Regions from separate parts of the Paenibacillus sp. LPE1-1-1.1 genome, predicted to be linked through region 2. Evidence: riboswitches for the same ligand, from Rfam matches in the RefSeq annotation. Region 2 holds a riboswitch; each other region holds the start of a gene.

Region 1 (7,301 bases), on a different contig from region 2:
AAACGTTCATTCAGCTTTACGATTCGTTTGTTGCCAGTGTCCGCGATATAGACGGCACTGCTCTTATCCACGAACAGATCCTGGGGATCGCTGAAGGCTCCCGCTCCAAGCTGATTTCCCGTGTAGGTGCGTTCCGGCAAATAGCTCGCCGGGGCCGCTTTCGATTGATCCCATTCGTTGTACACATAAGACTGGTAAGGCGCTTCCGCCGCGACCGTCAGCGGTGCTGCGGCCAAAAGGGGGAGAAGCAGCACGGCAGCCAGCATCCATTTCATTTTCATGACTCCACCTCTAACCTCCATCATTTGATCCCCGCAAAGGTCATTGTTTCTACAACCTTCCGCTGCAGCAAAACAAATACGATAATCGGCGGGATCATGAGAATGACGGCAGCCGCGGATCCTGCCCCCATCCTTGCTATAGGGTCGCCGGCCACGATCTGCTCGAGCGCCATCCGGAACACCTTGAGCGATTCCCCAAAAATAAGCTCCTTCGGCGCGTAGTTCCACAGATTAATAAATTGAAAGATCACGACCGTCATAATGGCAGGCGTCGAGTTAGGCCAAATAATCGAGAAAAAGGTTTTATACTCGCTTGCGCCGTCAATCCGCGCCGCCTCCAAGATAGCGTCAGGCAGCTGTTCGATAAACTGTTTCATTAAGAAAAGCCCAAGCGAAGCGCCGATCCAAGGCAGAATCAATGCCGCGTACGTGTTCACGATATTCATTTCGGACATGAGAACGAACTGCGGGATGAACGTCACCTGTGGCACGAACATAAGCGCCATCACGATGATCGAGAACAATAGATTTTTGCCTGGAAACTTATGCTTCGCAAGCGGATATGCCGCCATCGCCGCGAACAGCACATGCAGTACAGTGCCCACGATGGAAATAAGCGCCGTGTTGAAAATGTACCGGGACAGCGGAACCCACATATTGGAGGCCAGCTGGAACAAATCCGTAAAGTTATTGAGTGTAGGCCTCATGACAATCAAGCGAGGCGGAAATTGAAGCAGCTCGTCAATCGGCTTCAGTGATGTAATGATCGCGAAGATAAACGGAAACGCTGAGAATAGACCGAGAAGCGCCACGAATCCGAATATCGCGATGTTGCCGGCAAGCGAGCGTCTTGCTTTTATGCCGGATTTTTTGGTAGTTATCGTGAACATGGATGTCCTCCTGCGATCAAATTCCGACCTTCTGCAATATTTTCGTCACGAGCCGGTTCGTGAACACCATCATGAAGAACAAGACGACCGCCATCGCGGATGCATAACCCATCTCGTAACGGATGCTGCCGTAATCCATGATGTGGGTAACCATCGTTTCCCCGGCATATTCCGTGCTCGGGAAGCCGGCCAGCTGAATGGAAACGTCTGCTACGCTGAAAGAAATGACAATTTGCATGACGGCTCCAAAAATCAGTTGCGGAATCATGGATGGCAATGTGATATACCACAGCTCTTGGAACCTGTTTTTGATCCCGTCCATAACGCCCGCTTCATATAAGCTGCGATCCACGGTTTGCAGCCCTGCGACAAAGGCCAGAAAGCTGATGCCAAGGCTCATCCAAAGCTGCACGACGATCAGAATAAGCAAAATGTACTCTTTATCCAGCAGCCATGCGACCGGATCGCTTATGATTCCGAGTCCCATGAGCATGCCGTTCAAATAACCGTAAGCGTCCGGGCTGAAAATAAGCCGCCACATCGGGAATACGGAGATGCCGATGATGGTCGGGATGTAGAACACCGTTGTTGCAATGGAGCGCAAAGTCTTGGACAGGTCATTAATCATCCAAGCGACCAAAAAGCTGAGCATGTAGCTCACGGGTCCGGTGACAAAAGCAAAGAACAGCGTATTTTTGACCGCGACAATAAAGATATCATCATCCAGGAAAAGCCGGATATAGTTGTACCAGCCAATAAAGCGCGGCGGCTCGATCATGTTGTAATAAGTAAAACCAAGCACAATCGACAGCACGACGGGAAGGATGGTAAAGAGCAAAAAGAAAATCATGTACGGCGTCATCAGCAAGTAGCTTTCCTTATGTCTGCCGATCGTTTGGGTTATCGATTTTTTCATTGCTCCACCCCGAATTCATACCTTTTTCGTTTAATTTCTTCGTTAATGTCTTTGTTCCAATAGAAGAGGCTTTCTCTGGCGTTGCCCATTTGGAATACAACCTCACGGAACGCGTTATCGATGTTTCGTGACGTATAGTAGCCGCCCGGCAGCTCAGGAATTTCATGAACCTGTTTCCATTGCTCGGTCAGCATCGCTTGCTCGGCCCGGCTCCAATTCGTTGATTCGAACGAGATGAGATTCGCCGGCACCCTTCTTCCAAGCACGCCCATTTCATTTTCCAGCTCGCTGACGAACTGGCTTTGGATTTCCGGTCGATTGAACCATTGCAGGAAAGCCCAAGCATCGTCTTTGTTTTTGGCATCCTTCAAAATAATCGATGCCGTTCCGGTTGCGCCTGTCGAGCGGTCAATCGTTCCATCCTTGCGCTGCTTGCCTGGGATCGGAACCATGTCCCATGTGCCCGTAATTTCAGGCGCTGCCGCGGCTAAACGGGTGTACAGCTTATAGGTTGAGACAACAATCGGCATCTCTCCGGTACGGAAACGGTTGAAATCATCCTTATAAAGCGGATAATCATAGAGGTTGTAGAAATCCGTCCATTGCTTGAAGGCGTTATAGGCCTTAGGCTCGTCGAAGCGAGTACCATCTTCCTTCGCGTTGTAGATGCCGCTGCCGTTTTGCATGAGAAGCGTCGGGAACAGGTTGAGCGCTCCGATTCCCTTTGTCAGCAGTTGAAAGGCATCAAGGTTCTCGTAAGGCAAGCCAATCTGCATGTTATTGTTCTGCAATACCGGCGCAATCTTCAGCAGCTCCTCCCATGTTTGCGGGGGCTCGATGCCAAGCTCCTGTAAAACATCCTTCCGGTAAAACAGCATGAAAAACTCCTGATCATCCGGAATGGCGAAGGTGCTTCCTTTGTACTGATAAGGAATGAATGCCGTGTCCATATATTCCTGCTTCATGGCTGCGAACTCATCGTACTGGTCGAGCGGCGTTAACGCGCCGCGAACAGCTAGATTCATCGTATCGCCGCGACTCGTAAAGAGATTGACGTCCGGCCCTTCACCCGCCATGACCGCGGTCACGAGCGAAGTGCCCACCAGATTCAAATTGACGCTAATTCCGCTTTCGGGAATAAACGACTCATCGATTAAGCGCTTGAGCACATAGGCTTGGTCACGGCCGAGTCCGGTCCATACCTGTATGGAGCGATCCGCCTGCTCGTTGCCTTCCATGGAATCGTAATTTTGAAAAAATGATCCCGCAAACGCTCTGATTTCATGAACGCCCTGTGCGAACAAACCAGCCTCTGCTATTGGCTGTTCATGATTTAAGGAAGCCAGATACAAATAATCAAGCTCTAGCGGCTGCTTCATTGCGCTGAGCATCCAATCTGCCAACGCAGTGATGTTTGTTTTGTAATTTTCCAACCGCTTCGGTATTTGGTCCGGCCGATCGATAAATCCGTTAAGCTGAAGCGCCAGCAATTTCAACGTTCTGGATCCAGCGTTAGCCTGGCCCGACATTTCATTCAGCTTGCCGGCTTCCTCCGTCATTTGAGCGGAAAGCTTTTGGAACTGCCCGATAAGCCCCGGCACGCTTTTCTCAATTTCGTAATCGCGATAGACATCAGGGTTAACGCCTGTAACCATCACGATCTTGCGGTAAATTTGATTGAGGTCATAGACCATTTGCTGAACGCTTTGCACGGCTGGCGCAACATCGCCAAGCGTAACCTCCAGCTTCAGCTCGTGCTCGCCCTTCGTGAGGTAGAATTGATACGGCTCCCCCGATTCTTCTCCCAGCTCCAAAATGTCCCATTTTAGAGCATAAGGAAAACGAACTGCGTTCATTTCCTGAAAAGGCACTTGGCCATCGAGCGCAAGCTTCCTAGAAACGAAGGAACCCTTCACTTCATTCTGATGGTAACGGGCGCCTATTTTATACCACCCGTCCGCCGGTACCTCGAACTTATAGCTGATCCACTGGCCCGGAACATCCCAGTTGCTGCCGCCGATGGTATTGATTCGAAGCAGGGTCGGGCTGTAAGGCGTCGTAAGCGGCGATGTCCGATCCGTCGTCGGGAATAAACCGGAATCCGATTTGGCATAGGCGTGCTCCGCTTGAATCGTGATGAACGCCTCCTCGCTGCCTTTGGAAGCCTCTGCAGCCTGCGATGCTTTATAGGTTTCATAAGTTTTCGCCGTCACTGCTTTGTCCAGGCTGATGTAATCGACGGCTGCGCTTTCCCTTACATTCTCAAGCCTTATGACATGTTTGCCCTTTGTAAGCGGGAGCTGCAGCGGGCCGTCCTCCATCTCGCCTGCTGCCGCCACTTTCGTATCGAGCCAAACCTCTCCTTCCAGCTGCTTCGGACGCAGCTCGTTCCCGCCGCTCCGCTTGAGCTTGCCCGGCTCGTCGTAGTACAGGCGATTAAGCTCGAAGGGCGCGTAAGGATCGGATATCGCTTTTCCGTCCACGTAAAGCAAAAATTCGATCGGCTGCCCGTTTCCTTTCAGCGGATAATAGCCGATAGACAGCTCATAGTCGGCTTGCTCGGTAACATCGACGGACCATTCAAGCGCCTCGCCTTCCTTCCACTCCGCAATTTGCTTCCGCCCTTTCCATTCGGGAAGAAGATTTGCGTTCGTTGCACCCGCATTCATGCCATCGGCGCTTAAAAGGATGCCGCCAACCCGCCGCTCCGCATCTGCAAGCTTGTATGATACCGCATCAGCGGTTTCTTCCTCGGAATAAGAGAACACTGCCGCCGCGCCTGTCGTTACAATGAGAAGCAAGAACATCACGGTGTAAAAGATCCAATTTTTATTCACGGCCAACCCCCGAATTCGTTTTTTCTGCTCTCCCGCCCTAGCTTAAGCTAGTTGAAAGCACTCTGAATTGCTGCTGCATGAACAATATATCAAAAAGAAATCCGCACTTATTTCACTATGCTCGGGTTCGGACTTTCAAAGTTTTTGGTACTCTTCCTAGGGAAGAGGCGAAGGTCGAGGCGGAAAACGGGCATAAAAAAAGACGACCCCATGGATTGGAGTCGTCTTTGTTGAGATGGACCTTACGATAGATCATCTTTCATTTTTGTTCACGATTTTGTATTCCACATAATTGTCTTCCTTGCGAATGAACTTCACAAGCAGCGAAATTCGGTTATCCTTATTTAAGTTATTCCAGTAGAAATTCGCGGTTTCTTCCATAGAATCAAAGATCGGCACTTCCAAAGGCTCACCGGCGAATGGCCGCAGAATGCCGTCCTCCTCGCCTTGATAGGTGTGAATGCAATGACCTACCCCCTTGATGCAGCCATCATAGTGATAGAAATTTCTTATGCATACCGAGGGATCATTGTTTCTCGTCTTCAAAATGGATAAACCGTACATGCCCGAGCCCGTATCCGTTATACCAGTAATGCGTGGCGTAAAATGAGGGGCATCGGGCTCGAACGCTCTGCTTTTCAATGCCTCTTCGAACGAATCGCCTTGCCGCAATCCAGCGTATAGGGTTTCCGTCTGATCCCCGTTCGAAATGATGTGAAATCCATTGGTATCCTTTATCGGATAATAGATAATCAAGGAAGGATCCTCCATCTTCGATGGATCAAACGCTGTGTTTCTGACAAAGGATTGGTCCCGCTCAAAAATCCGGTTGCGGCTGTTCAAGCTTCTTCCCATAATCCAATAGACTTGTACGTAATGATTACCGGATGGATTCATGCCGATTATTAACGTTCTTCCCGGGTACGGCTGGTTAAACAGCTGCTCTTCAAACCTTTTCATTGTACTCACCTCAGCATCGGATTTTGTTCTTCTGACAAACAAAAAAAGCACTTGATCACAGATCAAATACTTTGCCCAGGCGTACGGCTTATACATATGTGCTCCCTCGTGGTACTCCACGCTGCGCCAGTCACACATACCAAATATTTACTATATTATATACAGCATTTTAGCTTGCAGACAAGTGTTCATTCAGCGTTTTCGAGTTTTCTTCTACAATAAAACCAAATGTACTTCCAATTTCTTCGGATTCACAGCCAATTAAGCGATACCAAGTCTCGTGTTCCGATTCCTCCTTTTTTTCCATTCCAATACTTTGAGAGCGTGATGTCCGTTTGCCGTTTCCTTGTCCGCCGAAAACATCCATAGAATTATCATATCGCATCTGCGGGATTCCCCGAAATTGTACGCCTCTATTCAACTTGTTTTTATCCTTACATTGCAGAAACTATACTGTAGTACTCAGCACGAACTTATATTGATCTTAGCCTCACAAGACTAGAGCATCCTTTAGCCGTCAGCCATTCCGGTATACTGCAGTTACTACAGCAGAATGGCTGATTACGCTTCTTTGTTTTAGCTACAATGCATTTGCTACAACAGAATGGGTGCCAATCGTTACTAACCATTCAAAAATAGTCGCTCCATTGCAGAAACTGCATTGTACGCTCCGGTTCAACTATTTTCATAACCATACAATGCAGAAACTACATCGTAGAACTCTGCCCGATCTTTTATTTACAGATCTCAACGCCAGAACAAATATTATTCGAATCTTGCTGGCCAAATACACGGAATACATGACCATGACGGTGACTGGCGATTTCTCTGCTGTATACAACTTTTTAGGTATATGATCCTCCCACACCGTTCATTTGGCTGTTTACAGCAACCTTTGGTCCTCAGAGACCGTTGATATGGATAATGCTTGTTTAAAATGGGGGTAATGACATGCTGCGCAAATCCATTTTCATCGCCATTTCTGCTGTATTGCTGTTAACGGCATGCGGACAGCCTGAGAAAAAGACGGTTACCGTGCCGGAACGAGCTCGCCTTGCCGAGAAGATTGATTCGCAAATGGTAAAGGCAACGAATACGTTTGGGCTTGAGCTGGCGGAAAAAATGATCAATGAAACACAAGGAGAAAACGTCATTGTCTCCCCTGTCAGCATCGTACAGGCGCTGTCGATGACGCTGAACGGGGCAGCGGGCCAGACACGCGAACAGATCGCGAAGACATTGCATCTGGAAGGATTGTCGGTGGAGATGCTGAATGAGGAACAGCAGAAGCTGAGAGAGCTTCTGCTGCAACCGGGACCCGGCATCAAGCTGTCCATGGCCAACTCTCTCTGGCTGCAAAAGGGCTGGCCGTTCCAAAAGGATTATCTCGACCGTGTAATAGCTGCCTACGACGCCC
Region 2 (7,301 bases):
TTCATAAATACCTGTGGCAAGCGTACCGGATACGTTGTCTTCCATAAGTGCAGGATCCAGCGTCGAAGGCTCAGAGTGAATGTTCAAACGGAACACTTTCGCTTCAGTCGTCTCGCCCGTTGTCCCGCCATTCGCAGCGCCGTTGTTGCTTGTTTCTTCTTTCGGCGTACAACCTACCGCGATCATAGCAAGAATGAGTAAAGCAGCGATAAATGAAAAAGCAGACTTTCTTGTTCTCATTGTTACCCTCCCGTTTTTTTCTCTACTTTGTTCAGCAGTGGGTAGTATCGTCCACCTTACTCGCCTTATATACAAACGTTTGCATCAGAGAGAAAGCTTGTCTGATCCAAATGCGCGTATCCTCTTGAGCTAATGTTATACACTCATCCCATCCAAACATAGAGATTGAAGTTTACTAATAAATTTCACTATACATCCATGTTAATTATTTATCAACAAATATATGCTGTAAATTTATGTATTAAATGACTAATATCCGCTATACTTTAGTGCTTTGACGCGTTTATTCGAATAATTAATTTGTCGCTTTAATGCTTCACAGCGTTTATTTAGATTATTATTCTGTTACTTTAACGCTTTGAAGCAATTACAGGGAATAAAAGGCAAATATAGATCAAATTATATAAAATACATAAATCATTAAATATCCTTTTAATTTCCAATTGATTTCGAATATAATTTAGCTTTTTGTTTATAAAATCGAAATAAACCGCAATGACACTATGATTTTACGTATTCACAACATTGTGATAGTAACAAGAAATAATAAAATAATCAGACCTTATTTCATCATTTTTACTAAAATAATAGCCGAATCTGCTTATTTCATTGTTTTATATCATTCTTCTCGGCTTATTATTTTATACCGCTTATTCACTGCTCCACCGGAAGAACAACAACAAAAAAAGGACCTACTCGTGTATAAACACCGAATAGGTCCTCTGAATCAAATGCTGATGGAACGAATTAGTAAGTCATGCCAGGGTAAAGCGGATATTGTGCAGTGAGATCACGTACCAAGCCGCGGGCTTTTGCAAGCACTTCTTGATCTTCCGGACTGTTAAGCACGAGAGCGATAACTTCCGCAATGACTTTCATTGCTTTCTCGTCCATGCCGCGAGCCGTTGCAGCTGGCGTACCGATACGAATGCCGGAAGTGACAAACGGGCTTGTTGGATCAAACGGGATTGCATTTTTGTTAACGGTAATGCCTACTTCATCAAGTACATGCTCCGCTACTTTACCTGTAATGTTCAGGTTGCGCGTATCAAGCAGCATCAAATGATTGTCTGTGCCGCCGGAAACGATGTTGAAGCCTTTTGCAACAAGCTCTTCGGAAAGCACCTTCGCATTTTTCACAACTTGTGTCGCGTATTGCTTGAACTCCGGTTTAAGCGCTTCGCCGAAAGCTACCGCTTTTGCTGCAATAATATGCATCAATGGACCGCCTTGCGAACCAGGGAAAACCGCTTTATCAATCGCTGCTGCCCAAGGCTGACGGCAAAGGATCATACCGCCGCGTGGTCCGCGAAGCGTTTTGTGCGTAGTCGTCGTAACAAAATGTGCATGCGGCACTGGGCTCGGATGAAGACCCGCTGCTACCAAACCGGCAATGTGAGCCATATCAACCATGAACAAAGCGCCTACGTCGTTAGCGATTTTGCCAAGCTTTTCAAAATCGATGATACGGGGATATGCGCTCGCACCAGCCACGATCAGGCGTGGACGGTGCTTGAAAGCAAGCTTGCGGACTTCTTCATAATCGATGGTGAAGGAATCCTCTTGCACGCCGTATGCCACGAAGTTGTAAAGCAAGCCGGATGCATTGACCGGGCTGCCGTGCGTCAAGTGACCGCCGTGCGCCAAGTTCATGCCTAGAACCGTATCGCCAGGCTGCAAAGCAGCAAGGTAAACAGCCATATTCGCTTGTGCGCCGGAGTGAGGCTGAACGTTCGCATGCTCTGCGCCGAACAATTCCTTCGCACGGTTGCGGGCGATATCCTCAACGATATCCACATGCTCACAGCCGCCGTAGAAACGTTTGCTTGGGTAGCCTTCTGCATATTTGTTCGTAAGCACGCTTCCCATTGCTTCCAGAACCGCTTCGCTTACGATGTTCTCTGATGCGATAAGCTCAATGTTATCCCGTTGACGAGTAAGCTCAAGGCCTAGTGCTTTCAATACTTCCGGATCTTGTTTGCGCAGGTTTTCCATTTTCATTATCCTCCTCAAATTAGACAGCCTATATATTTTTAAATTGTTTTATAAAATTAGATCATTCGTTCTCCGCGTTCGGCTAATCGCATGTTCCGGCAGATTGCTCTGCCGCTATCTCAGTGCCCAGCTCGTATACCGCGCGCGAACCGCCTATCAGCTTCGGCCTTGTGACGGCCATCGTAACATGGGCTTCCCCGATGTCGCGAATCGACGGACGGACCGGAACGGCTACCCGCTTCAGATGCATGCCGATGAACGTATCGCCGATATCGATGCCGGCATGCGCTTGTACCGTTTCTACAAGACAGGGGTCCTTTAACTGGCGGTAGGCATAGGCTGCCATCGATCCGCCGGCTTTCGGCACGGGGACCGCTCCGACGGGTTCTAAGCCGTAACGCTCGGCTGCCTCCCTATCGATAACGAGCGCTCGATTCAAATGCTCGCAGCATTGGTACACCGGAATGAAGCCCAGCTCTCTCCGCGCCGCTTCCACGCCCGCGTAAATTTGCGCGGCCGTTTCGACGGTTCCTGCCGTTCCAATGCGATGGCCCAGCACTTCACTAGTACTTACACCGATCACTAAAAGCTGACTCACGGCAAGCCCGCCTGCCGCTGCCAGCTCGCGGACGATCGTCTCTACCTGATCTGCTATGACACCAAGCCGTACATCTTCTTCTATGCTCATCGCGATGGCCCCCTAATTAGGACTGGCTGCTGAACTGCTCTTCAATTTGCATCACTTTGTTTACTCTGCCGACATGGCGCTCGCCGTTCGAGAACGGCGTTTCAAGCCAAATCCGAATAATTTCCAAGGCTACGCCAGGTCCGAGAACCCGCTCTCCAAGTGCCAATACGTTTGTATCGTTATGTTCCCTTGTCGCTTTAGCCGAGAACATGTCGTTGACGAGCGCGCAGCGGATACCCCGAACTTTATTGGCCGCGATCGACATGCCGATTCCGGTTCCGCAAATCAAGATACCGCGTTCTGCTTTGCCGCTCGTAACAAGGTCGCATACGGGCAGCGCATAGTCCGGGTAGTCAACCGATTGGTCACAGCTGCAGCCTACATCTTCGATTTCATGGCCGAGCGATTGAAGAAAAGGCACAACCTCATCCTTCAAACGATAGCCCGCATGATCGGCACCAATAGCAATTTTCAATGCAAAAGACCTCCTTCGTTATGAAACATCACAGTGCTAGTATACCTATTTTTGCAGAAAAAGACGAAAAAAGAGCAAGACATGCTAATTAGCATGCTGCTCTTTGCCCAGGCGACCGGCCGTATATTCCGATGCTCCACCGTGGTTAGCCCACTTCCGTCGCCAGTTACATCGGAAACCGTATATTGTCTTTCCATAATAGCCGAAGCGGTTCAAAAAATCAATCCATATTAACGGGGACAGCCGCGGAATTATCTTTTGGAAAGCTTGTCCAGAAGCTTCACGAGCGCATCCTCGATTTCATTCGCGCTGCTGTTATAGATGGAGAGCGATCCGCCAAACGGATCCACGATGTCGAAACTTGGGATTCTGCGCTCCAGCTCCAGCAAACGGCTTCGTTCCGCCGAGGTGAGCTGCTGACCCAAGGCTTGCTTCATATGCAGCTCCGAATACAGACGTTCCAGCTCTTCGATATCGGCGAGCACGCTCGCGTCCTGGTACGCATATTCCTTCAGCGTATAGGTTTTGTCTACAGCCTCGGGATGCCACTGCAGCAGCCCGCGCTTATGGTTAGACGTCATCGTCAAAATAATGTCAGCCCAACCGACCGCCTCGCTTGTCAGCGCAAGCGAAGTGCTCTTATGCTCAATATCGCGCTGTCTAAGCGTCTCTACCGCATGGGCAGACACCGGCAGCCCATCGACCGTGGAGATGCCCGCGGAACGGACCGCAACCGTAATGCCTCTTAGAGCAGCCATCCGGCGCAGCATAGCCTCCGCCATCGGCGAGCGGCATGTATTGCCAGTACAAACAAATAATATACGTTTCACACTGCCAACTCCTTTTCGCACGCTTTTCCCAGCTGTCTATCTTAAAAAATAAACAATATACCGAAAATAAACAAAATTCCGCCGCCTACAGCCTCGCCGTATTCGCCGAGATTGCCGCTAACCTTGCGGCCGATCATTAAGCCAAGCACGGACATGAGCCCGCCCAGCAGCCCAATCAATAAGATGGTCGTCCACATATTGGCCGCAAACATGCCAAGCGTAATGCCGACAGAGAAGGAATCGATGCTGACGCTAAGCGAGAGCAAGAGCAAGCCCCATAAGGATTTGTGGTCAAAAGACTGCACCGCGTCTCCGCGCAGCGAGCTGTAGATCATATGCCCGCCCAGCAGCACCAGCAAAATACCGGCCGCGACCGTAGCCACATCGCCGAGCAGAACCCCTACATATTGACCCGTGTAGATGCCCGCCAGCGGCATTATAACATGAAACAAAGCAATAACCACGCCCAGCTTCAAAATATCCAGCAGCCGAATGCCTTTTAATCCTATGCCAAGTCCGAGCGAAAAGGCATCTAAGCCAAGCGCTAACGCGATAATGAACAGCGTCAGAAACTGTCCGGCATGCAAATGTGCTTCAACCACAGTCTATCTCCCCCATGTCCGCCTGGTTTCTCTACCAAACATATGCGGACATGGGGACAAACATACTTATCATAGTTCAAACTGTAAGGGAAGGCATTTTCATTTCAACGTCAACATCAATACCAATACCAATAACAACACCAAGACCATCAACATCAACACATATCATAGTTCACACTGTTGCCGAGGCCATTTCCATTTCAACGTCAATACCAATACCAATACCAATACCAATGCCAATGCCAATACCAATGCCAATAACAATAACAACACCAAGACCATCAACATCAACACATATCATAGTTCACACTGTAGCTAAGGCCATTTCCATTTCAACATCAACACCAATACCACACCAACACCAACACCAACACCAACACCAACACCAACACCAACACCAACACCAACACATTCTACTGCACTTTCTACAACAGAAACTTGACATGGCACCCGACAAATTGAGCTACGTTGCAGTTAGTACAACAGAATACCCACAACACGCCACAAAACTGCCCCTAGACATGCTTTCTATTGCGGAAACTGCATTGTAGCGAAACAATGGGTGATTGAGCAAGAGTTACATTGTACTAACTGCAGTGTAGGAGCATGATGCAGCTCTTGATTGGAGACGAAGTAAGTTTCTAGGTTAATTCCTAGCTCTTCGATTTGCTCGTTCAGCATGTGGCGTTTTTTTGCTTTTCACTTTTCGCCAGGGCGTTAGCTACACTGAAGCCATTTCCATTTCCATTTCGACATCAACATCAATACCAATACCAATAACAACACCAACACCAACACCAACACCAACACATTCTACTGCACTTTCTACAACAGAAACCTGACATGGCGCCCGACAAATTGAGCTACGTTGCAGTTAGTACAACAGAATTCCCTCAACTCGCCACAAAACTGCCCCTAGACATGCTTTCTATTGCAGAAACTGCATTGTAGCGAAACAATGGGTGATTGAGCAAGAGTTACATTGTACTAACTGCAGTGTAGGAGCATGATGCAGCTCTTGATTGGAGACGAAGTTACTCTTAACACATGCACCAGCCCAGCCTAATGTATTACTTCTAAACACGAACGATTCGATTGCCGGCTGCCTTTGCCAAGCGGTTCATCAGCGCGGCTCCAATGCCCTGCTCGCCGCTGCTCTCCGCCCAAATGCGCTCTGCGCCGACACCGTCAAGCTCCCGCAAAGCCGCGTACAAGCGATGGGCTGCATCGTCCAGCTCCGCTTCGCTTCCCAGCGACAATACATGGTCAGCGCTGTATTGGGCTACCCGCTCCTCGAAAGCCAGCACGCCAGTCACTTCCCCGTCCCGGCTTGCGGCTTCTGCTTGCGCATGAATATAAGCCGTGACGGCCCCTGGATCGCCTTGTACAAGCACAAGCTCTCCTTGCGGTGCGTAATGCGTATATTTCATGCCGGGGGAACGAGGGGCCGTCTCAGGCTCCTCTATCGAGGCGCTGTCGATTCGCGCTTCCGGTACCGCCTGCTGCAGCGCTTCGCGCGTAATGCCGCCCGGACGCAAAATGCGGATGCCATGCTCGCCGTCCAATTCAATTACCGTCGATTCCAAGCCGACACCCGTCGGTCCGTCATCCACAAGGCCGTCTATGCGTCCTTCTAAATCCTCCAGCACATGTTCCGCAAGCGTCGGGCTCGGTCTTCCCGAGCGATTCGCGCTTGGCGCCGCAATCGGGCATCCTGCTTGCTCAAGCAGCGCTAGAGCCGCCCGGTGATCCGGAATCCGGATGCCTACCGTAGGCAGCCCTGCCGTTACCAGGGGCGATAGCGCCTCATCACGAACAGGCAGCACAATCGTAAGCGGGCCCGGCCAAAAGCAATCCATAAGCCTCGAAGCCAGCTTCGGATACGGCAGCACCAGCTCATCCAACTGCTTGCGGTGCGCGATATGCACAATTAGCGGATTGTCCGAGGGACGCCCCTTCGCGCTGAATATCCGCTCCACGGCCTCCGTGCTCCGTGCGTCCGCGCCAAGCCCGTAGACGGTCTCTGTCGGAAATGCAATGAGACCGCCATCTCTAAGCGCAGCGGCTGCCTCCCTGAGCTCCGGACCGAGCTGTTCCACATTCGCCTGCTTAACGTGCCATACTTTCATAGTCGTCATCTCTATCCTTCAATCCTTGCTCTCATATAAATTATCCATTCTTCCGCTATTATAGCATATGCATGCCCAAACAAGCGTAAACGGATACTGCCGGCCTTTGGCGGCAAAATCTCGTTTAACGGGTGAGCTATAAGAACCCGGCAAGCTTCGGAAACCTATAAAATAATACAAAAAAATCGGCCGTCACGTCTTCCGCTTGCAAGACATGACGGCCGTTTTTTTATGAAAACAATGACTTATCCCAGTCGATTAGCGTTTTTATGAGAACAATGATTTAATCCAGTCGATTAGCGATTCGATGATCTCCCACAGGAAAAACTTCGCTTCCGGCGC
Region 3 (7,301 bases), on a different contig from region 2:
GTATGCTTATGAAATCGTTCATTTATTCGGCAAGGCTTTTCACACGATCCCCTACTTTATTCCGCTTCCCGCGCTTGTTGATCATGAGGTGGTGAAGCGAACGATTGAGTCGGACCGCCATATTCGCAATATTTTGGAGCTGGGAAAACTGTCAAACATTGCGGTCGTCACCGTGGGAGCGCCAACCGAAGATTCGGTATTAATAAGAGCGAACTATTTCACCGATTCGGATATGGATATTATTCGCTCGAAGGCCGCAGGCGACATATGCTCGCGCTATATCGATACGGCGGGGGCCGTTTGTTCGGAAGAGCTCAATGAACGCACAATTGGCATTAGTCTCGATGAATTGAAGCGCAAGGAGCAGTCGATTCTGGTGGCCGGCGGAGCGAAAAAGGTGAACGGCATCTACGGCGCGCTGCGCGGAGGCTATACGAACGTGCTGATTACCGATCAGTTTACGGGAAGGTATTTACTGGAGCGGGATGTGTAGCGCAATTCTACTGCACAAACTGCAATGTAGTAAGAAGCCATCAGAGCGCAATGCTGCTGCACAAACTGCAATGTAGTAAGAAGTCGCGTGGGGGAAGGTAGGGAGTCGAAAGAGGAAACGTTATTTACAGCCGCGCAGCTGCGCTTCGGACAGCTGCACTGCACTTTGTGCAATAGAAAGACGAATTTTAGCGGCACTAGCGCGCTACAGTGTAGAAAATACAACAGAAACAGCCGATGAAGACTCTAATGAGTCTGGCTCGGCTGTTTCTGTTGCACTAAGTGCAACGTAGCTGAGATTCGTCACGATTGAGCGCGATTACGTTGCACAAACTGCAACGTAGCCAGAAAACCACATGTCCGAGCGCTTTCTGCTGCACAAACTGGAATGTAGTATGAAGCCACTCGTCAGAGCGCAATGCTGCTGCACAAACTGGAATGTAGTAAGAAATCGCGTGGAAGTCGCGTGGTGGAAGGAAGGGAGTCGGAAGGGGGAAACGTTGCGTAAAGCCGCGCATCTGCGTTTCGTTCAGCTACACTGCACTTTGTGCAATAGAAATACGAATTTTAGCGGCACTAGCGCGCTACAATGTAGAAAATACAACAGAAACAGCCGATGAAGACTCTAATGAGTCTGTATCGGCTGTTTCTGTTGCACTAAGTGCAACGTAGCTGAGATTCGTCACGATTGAGCGCGATTACGTTGCACAAACTGCAACGTAGCCAGAAAACCACATGTCCGAGCGCTTTCTGCTGCACAAACTGGAATGTAGTATGAAACCACTCGTCCCTACGTGATTCTACTGCACAAACTGCAACGTAGCCAGAATACCACTCGTCAGAGCGTGATTCTGCTGCACAAACTGTAATATAGTAAGAAACCATTCCTCCCAGCACGATTTTGCTACACGAAACTAGATTGCGGCAAGCTTTGCCGCGGCGTCGACCGTATGCTTCAGCAGCATAGCGATCGTGACGGGCCCGACGCCTGCGGGGACAGGGGTGATGGCGCTGGCCTTCGCAAGGCAAGTCTCATAATCGACATCCCCGATGTTCCCCGGGTTGTAACCGGCATCCAGCACGACGGCGCCTTCGCGAATCCACTCTCCTTGAATGAAAGAAGGTTTGCCGACCGCAGCGACGACGATGTCTGCGGGCTTCAGCATTTCGGCTAGATTTTGTGTCTTGGAATGGCATGTTGTCACGGTGGCATTGCGGTTTAGCAGCATCAGCGAAACGGGCTTGCCCAGAATCGGGCTGCGGCCGACGACTACGGCATGCTTGCCCTCGATCGGGATTTGATAATAATCCAGAATAGCCATAATGGCAGCAGGCGTGCAGGACGGATAGTCCGCATAGCCGAAAGCATTTTGGGCAAAGCCAAGCGCGGTCACCCCGTCCACGTCCTTGTGGATGCTTATCGCTTCAAAAGCTGCGCGTTCATCAATTTGATGCGGCACGGGATGCTGCAGCAGGATGCCGTGAACGAGCGGATCGCGGTTAAGCTGCGAGATGACCGCAATCAAATCCTCGGTCGAAATGGACTTATCCAAATGGATTCGTTTCGACTCGATGCCTAGCTTCTTGCAGGCATTTCCTTTCATGCGGACATAAGTCTCGGAAGCAGGATCGTCTCCGACCAGTATCGTCGCCAAACAGGGCACAATGCCTGCGGCTCCAAGCGTTTCTACCCTAGCTTTCAACTGCTCTTTAATTGCGTCTGCGACGCGTGTGCCGTTTAAAATCATTTTGTCCGTCATGTTTACCCAGCTCCTTCGAATGGTTGTCGAAAAACATAAAAAGGCAAGGGGAATGTCCCCTTACCTTTGCCCAGGCGTACGGCTAATGATCTGCGCGCTTCCTCATGGTTCCCCATGCTCCGCCAGTTACGCACAGCTTTTTGTTGTTAGCTTCATTCTAACAGCTCCTGCGAGAAAAAACGAGCCATTACGCTCAGTTACTCCAATTTTAGTAGTGGGGAAACGATTGGCGGGATGCTATAATTACTTTAAATTGAGGGTGCGGGAGACGATGCCCTCTTATTACCGCTTCACAAAACGACAGGGATTGGGGTGCAGGCGTGTTAAAGCTGGGTAGATTTTTGGGGAAATATAAGCTGCCTGCCGTGCTGGCGCCGCTGTTCATGCTGCTGGAGGTATGCATGGATCTGCTGCAGCCGCGGTTTATGGCGAGCATCGTGAATGACGGGATTATGGGCGGGGACTTGGGAGCGATTGCCGGCACCGCGCCGAAAATGCTGCTGGCGGCGCTTATCGGTTTAGTTGCCGGCGTCGGCTGTACGGTGTTTGCGACCATAGCTTCTCAAAGCTTTGGAGCGGATCTGAGGCAGGAGCTGTTTCAAAAGATACAGGGCTTGTCGCTTCAATCGCTTGACCGCTTCGGTTCAGGGTCCATCGTGACCCGTTTGACCGGAGACGTCACGCAAATACAAGGCTTGGTGCTGTTACTTCTCCGTGTTTTTGCGCGGGATACGTTCATTATTATCGGGAGCCTGGTCATGGCATTCCTGATCAGCCCGCGTTTATCTATTATTTTGCTGGCGATGATCCCTTTGCTGGCTGCATTTCTCGTCATTACCACGCGGGTAACCGTTCCGTTATTCGCGAAGATGCAGCAGCGGCTTGATCAAGTGAATACGGTGATGCAGGAAAATTTGTCGGGTATTCGAGTTGTCAAAGCATTTGTCCGCGCCGATTACGAGGAAGAGCGGTTTAATGAAACGAATTCGAATTTGCTGCATGCCAGTCTGCGGGCGGCAAAAATCGTTGCGCTCAATACGCCGCTGATGTCGATTATTCTGAATTTCAGCATCGTAGCGGCGTTATGGTACGGCGGCATGCTTTCAGAGCAGGGTACGCTTTCGGTCGGCAGCCTTGCAGCGTTTCTAACGTATATTACGCAGCTGCTGTTCTCCACCTTAGGGCTCGGCAATCAACTAATGGCCATATCCAGGGCAAAAGCCTCCGCCGACCGCATTAATGAAATATTGGAGTTCTCGATCGACCAACCGAAGGAAGAGCAGCTGCCCCTTCAGCAGCCGAAGCAAATTCGAGAAGGCCGAATCTCGTTTGAGCAAGTAAGCTTTAGCTATGACGGTAATTTGGAGAAAGCCGTATTACGCGATATTGATTTCACGGCGGAGCCGGGAGAGACGATAGGGATCGTCGGCGTGAACGGAGCGGGGAAATCGACGCTGGTCAGCCTGATTCCGGCTTTTTACGAAGCGACGGACGGCCAGCTGTGCATCGATTCGGTGCCGATTAACGAGATGGATCCCTATGAGCTTCACAGCCAGATCGGCATGGTGCTGCAGCAGGCTCATTTGTTCAGCGGCACGATTCGGGACAATATCTGCTTCGGCAAGCCGGATGCAACGCAGCAAGAAATTGAAGCAGCGGCTAAAGCTGCCGAAGCCCATTCTTTCATTATGAAGTTGGAAAAAGGCTATGATACCGAGCTTGGACAGCGCGGCGTCAATCTATCCGGCGGGCAAAAGCAGCGCCTATCGATAGCGCGCACCCTGCTGCTGAAGCCGAAGATCGTCATACTCGATGACTGCACAAGCGCGGTTGATCTCAATACGGACCTGCTCATCCGGAAATCGCTGCAAACCATCATGAAGAGCAGCACCTGCCTCATTATCGGACAACGGATCGCATCCGTTCAGCAGGCGGATCGGATTATCGTGCTAGAGGACGGTCAAATAACAGCAATCGGAACGCATGGCGAGCTGCTTCAAGGCAGCAAGCTTTATCGGCAAATGGCCTTATCCCAGCAAGGAGCGTAATCAGATGAATCCTACTTTGGCGACATTAAAAAAAATCGGCTATTATTTATTTCATCAAAAAACAAGTCTTCTGACGGTTATTTTGCTTACGCTTGCCGCAGCGGGGCTTACTCTTGCAGGTCCCTATCTGCTGGGGACCGCGCTCGATGACTATATCATAGCCAAGCAATACGACGGCCTTCTTGGCATTTGCTTACTCATGCTCGGGGTATATGCGGCGGGCAGCTTGGTCGGCTGGCTGCAGGCTTTTTTCTTAGCGGAGGTATCGCAGCGGACGGTTTGGAGCATGCGGAAGGATTTGTTCCATCATTTGCAAAAGCTTCCCGTTCCTTTCTTTGCCAGCAAAAACCACGGCGAGCTGATGAGCCGTACAACGAACGACATCGACAACGTCACGAATACGTTAAATCAAAGCTTAATTCAAATTATATCAAGTGTTATTATGCTTATCGGCTCCTTCACAATGATGCTCCTCCTCAACGTTTGGCTTACGCTGGTTGCGCTTGTAGTCATTCCGTTGATCGTATTCGTATCCAAACGAATCGCGAAGGCGACGCAGCGGCAATTCAAGGGACAGCAGCAGGAGCTGGGAGGGCTTAACGGCTTTATCGAGGAGACGATATCCGGGCAGAAGGTTGTGGCGTTGTTCCATCAGGAGGAACGGATGGCGGAGCAGTTCAGCGCGGCAAACGCGAAGCTGAAGAAAGTCGGCATCAAGGCCCAAATCTACTCCGGTACGATGGGACCGTTCATGAATATGTTCGGCCATATCAGCTATTTAATCATTGCGGGCGTCGGCGGCTGGCTTGCTGTTCATGACCAAGCTACCGTAGGCGTCATTATTAGCTTTCTCGGCTATTCGAGGCAATTCAGCGGCCCGTTAAATGAAGTTGCCAACCAGTACAACATGATCCAGTCCGGCGTCGCGGGAGCGGAGCGGGTGTTCGACATGATGGAGGTTCCTTCCGAATATGAAGAAGAGGGAGCAGTCAAGCGGATAGAGTCGATTGCCGGCAAAGTGGAATTCCGGAATGTGCGCTTTGAATATACGGATGGAACGGCCGCGTTGAACAACATCAGCTTTACCGCCAGGCCCGGTGAGACGATTGCTTTGGTTGGGCCGACCGGAGCGGGCAAGACGACTATCATTAATCTCATCGGCCGTTTTTTCGAAATCAAAGAGGGACAGATATTGATTGATGACGAAGATATCCGTTCCATGGACAAAAACAGTCTCCGAAGCCAGCTCGGCATCGTGCTGCAGGATGCCCACTTGTTCTCGGGAACCATTCGCGAGAATATACGCTACGGCAGGCTGGATGCGACGGACGAAGAGGTGGAAGCCGCGGCGGTTCAGGCGAATGCAAGCAGCTTTATTGCCAAGCTGCCTGACGGCTATGACACGGAGCTGACAGCCGAGGGCGGCAACGTCAGCCATGGACAGCGCCAGCTAATTACCATTGCGCGCGCGATCCTTGGAGATCCCGCGCTTCTCATATTGGATGAAGCGACGAGCAGCGTCGATACGCTTGCTGAGCTTCAGATCCAAGAGGCGATGAAAAAGCTGCTTAGCGGAAGAACAAGCTTCGTCATTGCCCACCGGTTGAGTACGATCCGCCATGCGGATAAGATCCTATACATTAAAGACGGCCAAATCGCGGAGAGCGGCAGCCATGAGGAGCTGCTTGCAGGCAGAGGGCTTTATTATCAGCTGCACGGCAATCAGTTTTTACAAAACGCTTAGCTTGACCCGTTCCGTTCATGCATGCGGAATGAATGTGGTACAATGAGACGAGCGATGCAATTAGGAGATGACAAACGATGAGTGAACAATTAAACGAGCAAGAACTGGTGCAGTATATAGCAGGCGAAACCAATGCGGACGAGAAGCTGATAAAGCTGGTTTTGAAGCATGAGCAGGCTTATATCAACAGTGCAAAGGAAGACAAAAACGGCGAGGTCGATATCGACGGCGATGATTTGGTTGATTATGTGCTGAGCCGCCCTGACGTGAAGTCGAACGAACTGGTCGTAGAATCGATTTTGGACGCAGAGATGGATTATTTGATGGATAAAGGCCTTGCCGGCTACGTCGATTAGATGGCTGTTTGAATTGAAGAAATGCCGGTTCACTAAGGGACTGCTTCCAAGCTATGGCTTGCGGAGGCAGTCCCTTTTTGTGCTGCGGCATGAACGATTGGGCCAGCTGCTTACGCGGAGAACGGGTACGGTGCATACTCCCATTTATTCCCGGGAATACTTCAACATGGGGTGATGGAATGGCGCAAGCGGATGTTCAAACCACAGCCGGAAACGAGACCTTGCTGGTCAAGCAAATGAAACTGAATATCGAGCATCTCTATCAAACGGTTGGTCAAAGCCCTGATTATGTTATCCGGCATTACTCGCGAAGCGTCGAGCCGGGCTTGACTGCCGCAGTCGTTTACAATGCCAATCTCTCTAATCGCCAAGCCATCGATGATGTGATCACCCATTTATTCGATGAAAGCAGGCCCTGCGAACAGGAGCGGGACGAGCATCTAAATCCGCTGCACTGGGTAATGGCCCAGGCATCACTAATCGGCAGCGCAGCTAAATCAATGAACTGGAAAACGGTTATTCGCGCGGTCGTAACGGGCGACCTGATTATTTTTGTGGAAGGCAGCAGCGAGGCTGTCATTGTCTTTACCCAAGGGATGGAATGGCGAGCGATTACGGAGCCTACGACCCAAGTGACGATTCGCGGGCCAAAAGACAGCTTTACGGAATCGTTCAGCACCAATATTTCCTTGATTCGCCGTCGGGTTAAAAACGAGAACCTCTGGCTTGAAATGTTTACCGTAGGGGATTTGACGGAAACGGATGTTGCGGTGATGTATATTAACGGGCTTGCCGATGAGAAAGTGATTCAGGAGATGCGGAAGCGGCTTAACGCCATTCGTGAGGATGGGATCCTAGAGTCCGGGACGATTGAAAAACATCTGATGGATAAAAAGCTTTC

Evidence for each region. A riboswitch is a leader RNA that binds a small molecule or an ion and turns the genes downstream of it on or off. The one in region 2 is predicted to bind ZMP and ZTP.
Region 1: it holds a riboswitch for ZMP and ZTP, as region 2 does, so the genes downstream of both, MRBLPE1_RS06415 (IMP cyclohydrolase) here and rpiB (ribose 5-phosphate isomerase B) in region 2, are expected to answer to the same signal.
Region 3: it holds a riboswitch for ZMP and ZTP, as region 2 does, so the genes downstream of both, MRBLPE1_RS12855 (bifunctional 5,10-methylenetetrahydrofolate dehydrogenase/5,10-methenyltetrahydrofolate cyclohydrolase) here and rpiB (ribose 5-phosphate isomerase B) in region 2, are expected to answer to the same signal.

Annotation. Positions count from the first base shown of each region.
Region 1 covers NZ_JBEGHY010000001.1:1,486,804-1,494,104, forward strand. Annotated here, with positions in the region: gene MRBLPE1_RS06395 (gluconolactonase) at 1-281, opposite strand, end outside; gene MRBLPE1_RS06400 (carbohydrate ABC transporter permease) at 302-1,171, opposite strand; gene MRBLPE1_RS06405 (carbohydrate ABC transporter permease) at 1,188-2,087, opposite strand; gene MRBLPE1_RS06410 (extracellular solute-binding protein) at 2,084-4,924, opposite strand; gene MRBLPE1_RS06415 (IMP cyclohydrolase) at 5,177-5,884, opposite strand; ZMP/ZTP riboswitch at 5,951-6,028, opposite strand; gene MRBLPE1_RS06420 (hypothetical protein) at 6,054-6,269, opposite strand; gene MRBLPE1_RS06425 (serpin family protein) at 6,836-7,301, shown strand, end outside.
Region 2 covers NZ_JBEGHY010000044.1:152,032-159,332, forward strand. Annotated here, with positions in the region: gene MRBLPE1_RS27395 (peptide ABC transporter substrate-binding protein) at 1-240, opposite strand, end outside; gene glyA (serine hydroxymethyltransferase) at 988-2,235, opposite strand; gene MRBLPE1_RS27405 (TIGR01440 family protein) at 2,318-2,923, opposite strand; gene rpiB (ribose 5-phosphate isomerase B) at 2,940-3,398, opposite strand; ZMP/ZTP riboswitch at 3,497-3,578, opposite strand; gene MRBLPE1_RS27415 (low molecular weight protein arginine phosphatase) at 3,650-4,228, opposite strand; gene MRBLPE1_RS27420 (manganese efflux pump MntP family protein) at 4,270-4,830, opposite strand; gene MRBLPE1_RS27425 (L-threonylcarbamoyladenylate synthase) at 5,907-6,968, opposite strand; gene spoIIR (stage II sporulation protein R) at 7,227-7,301, opposite strand, start outside.
Region 3 covers NZ_JBEGHY010000012.1:507,061-514,361, forward strand. Annotated here, with positions in the region: gene MRBLPE1_RS12850 (sugar-binding transcriptional regulator) at 1-493, shown strand, start outside; gene MRBLPE1_RS12855 (bifunctional 5,10-methylenetetrahydrofolate dehydrogenase/5,10-methenyltetrahydrofolate cyclohydrolase) at 1,407-2,252, opposite strand; ZMP/ZTP riboswitch at 2,314-2,392, opposite strand; gene MRBLPE1_RS12860 (ABC transporter ATP-binding protein) at 2,573-4,300, shown strand; gene MRBLPE1_RS12865 (ABC transporter ATP-binding protein) at 4,305-6,044, shown strand; gene MRBLPE1_RS12870 (hypothetical protein) at 6,122-6,400, shown strand; gene MRBLPE1_RS12875 (spore germination protein) at 6,580-7,301, shown strand, end outside.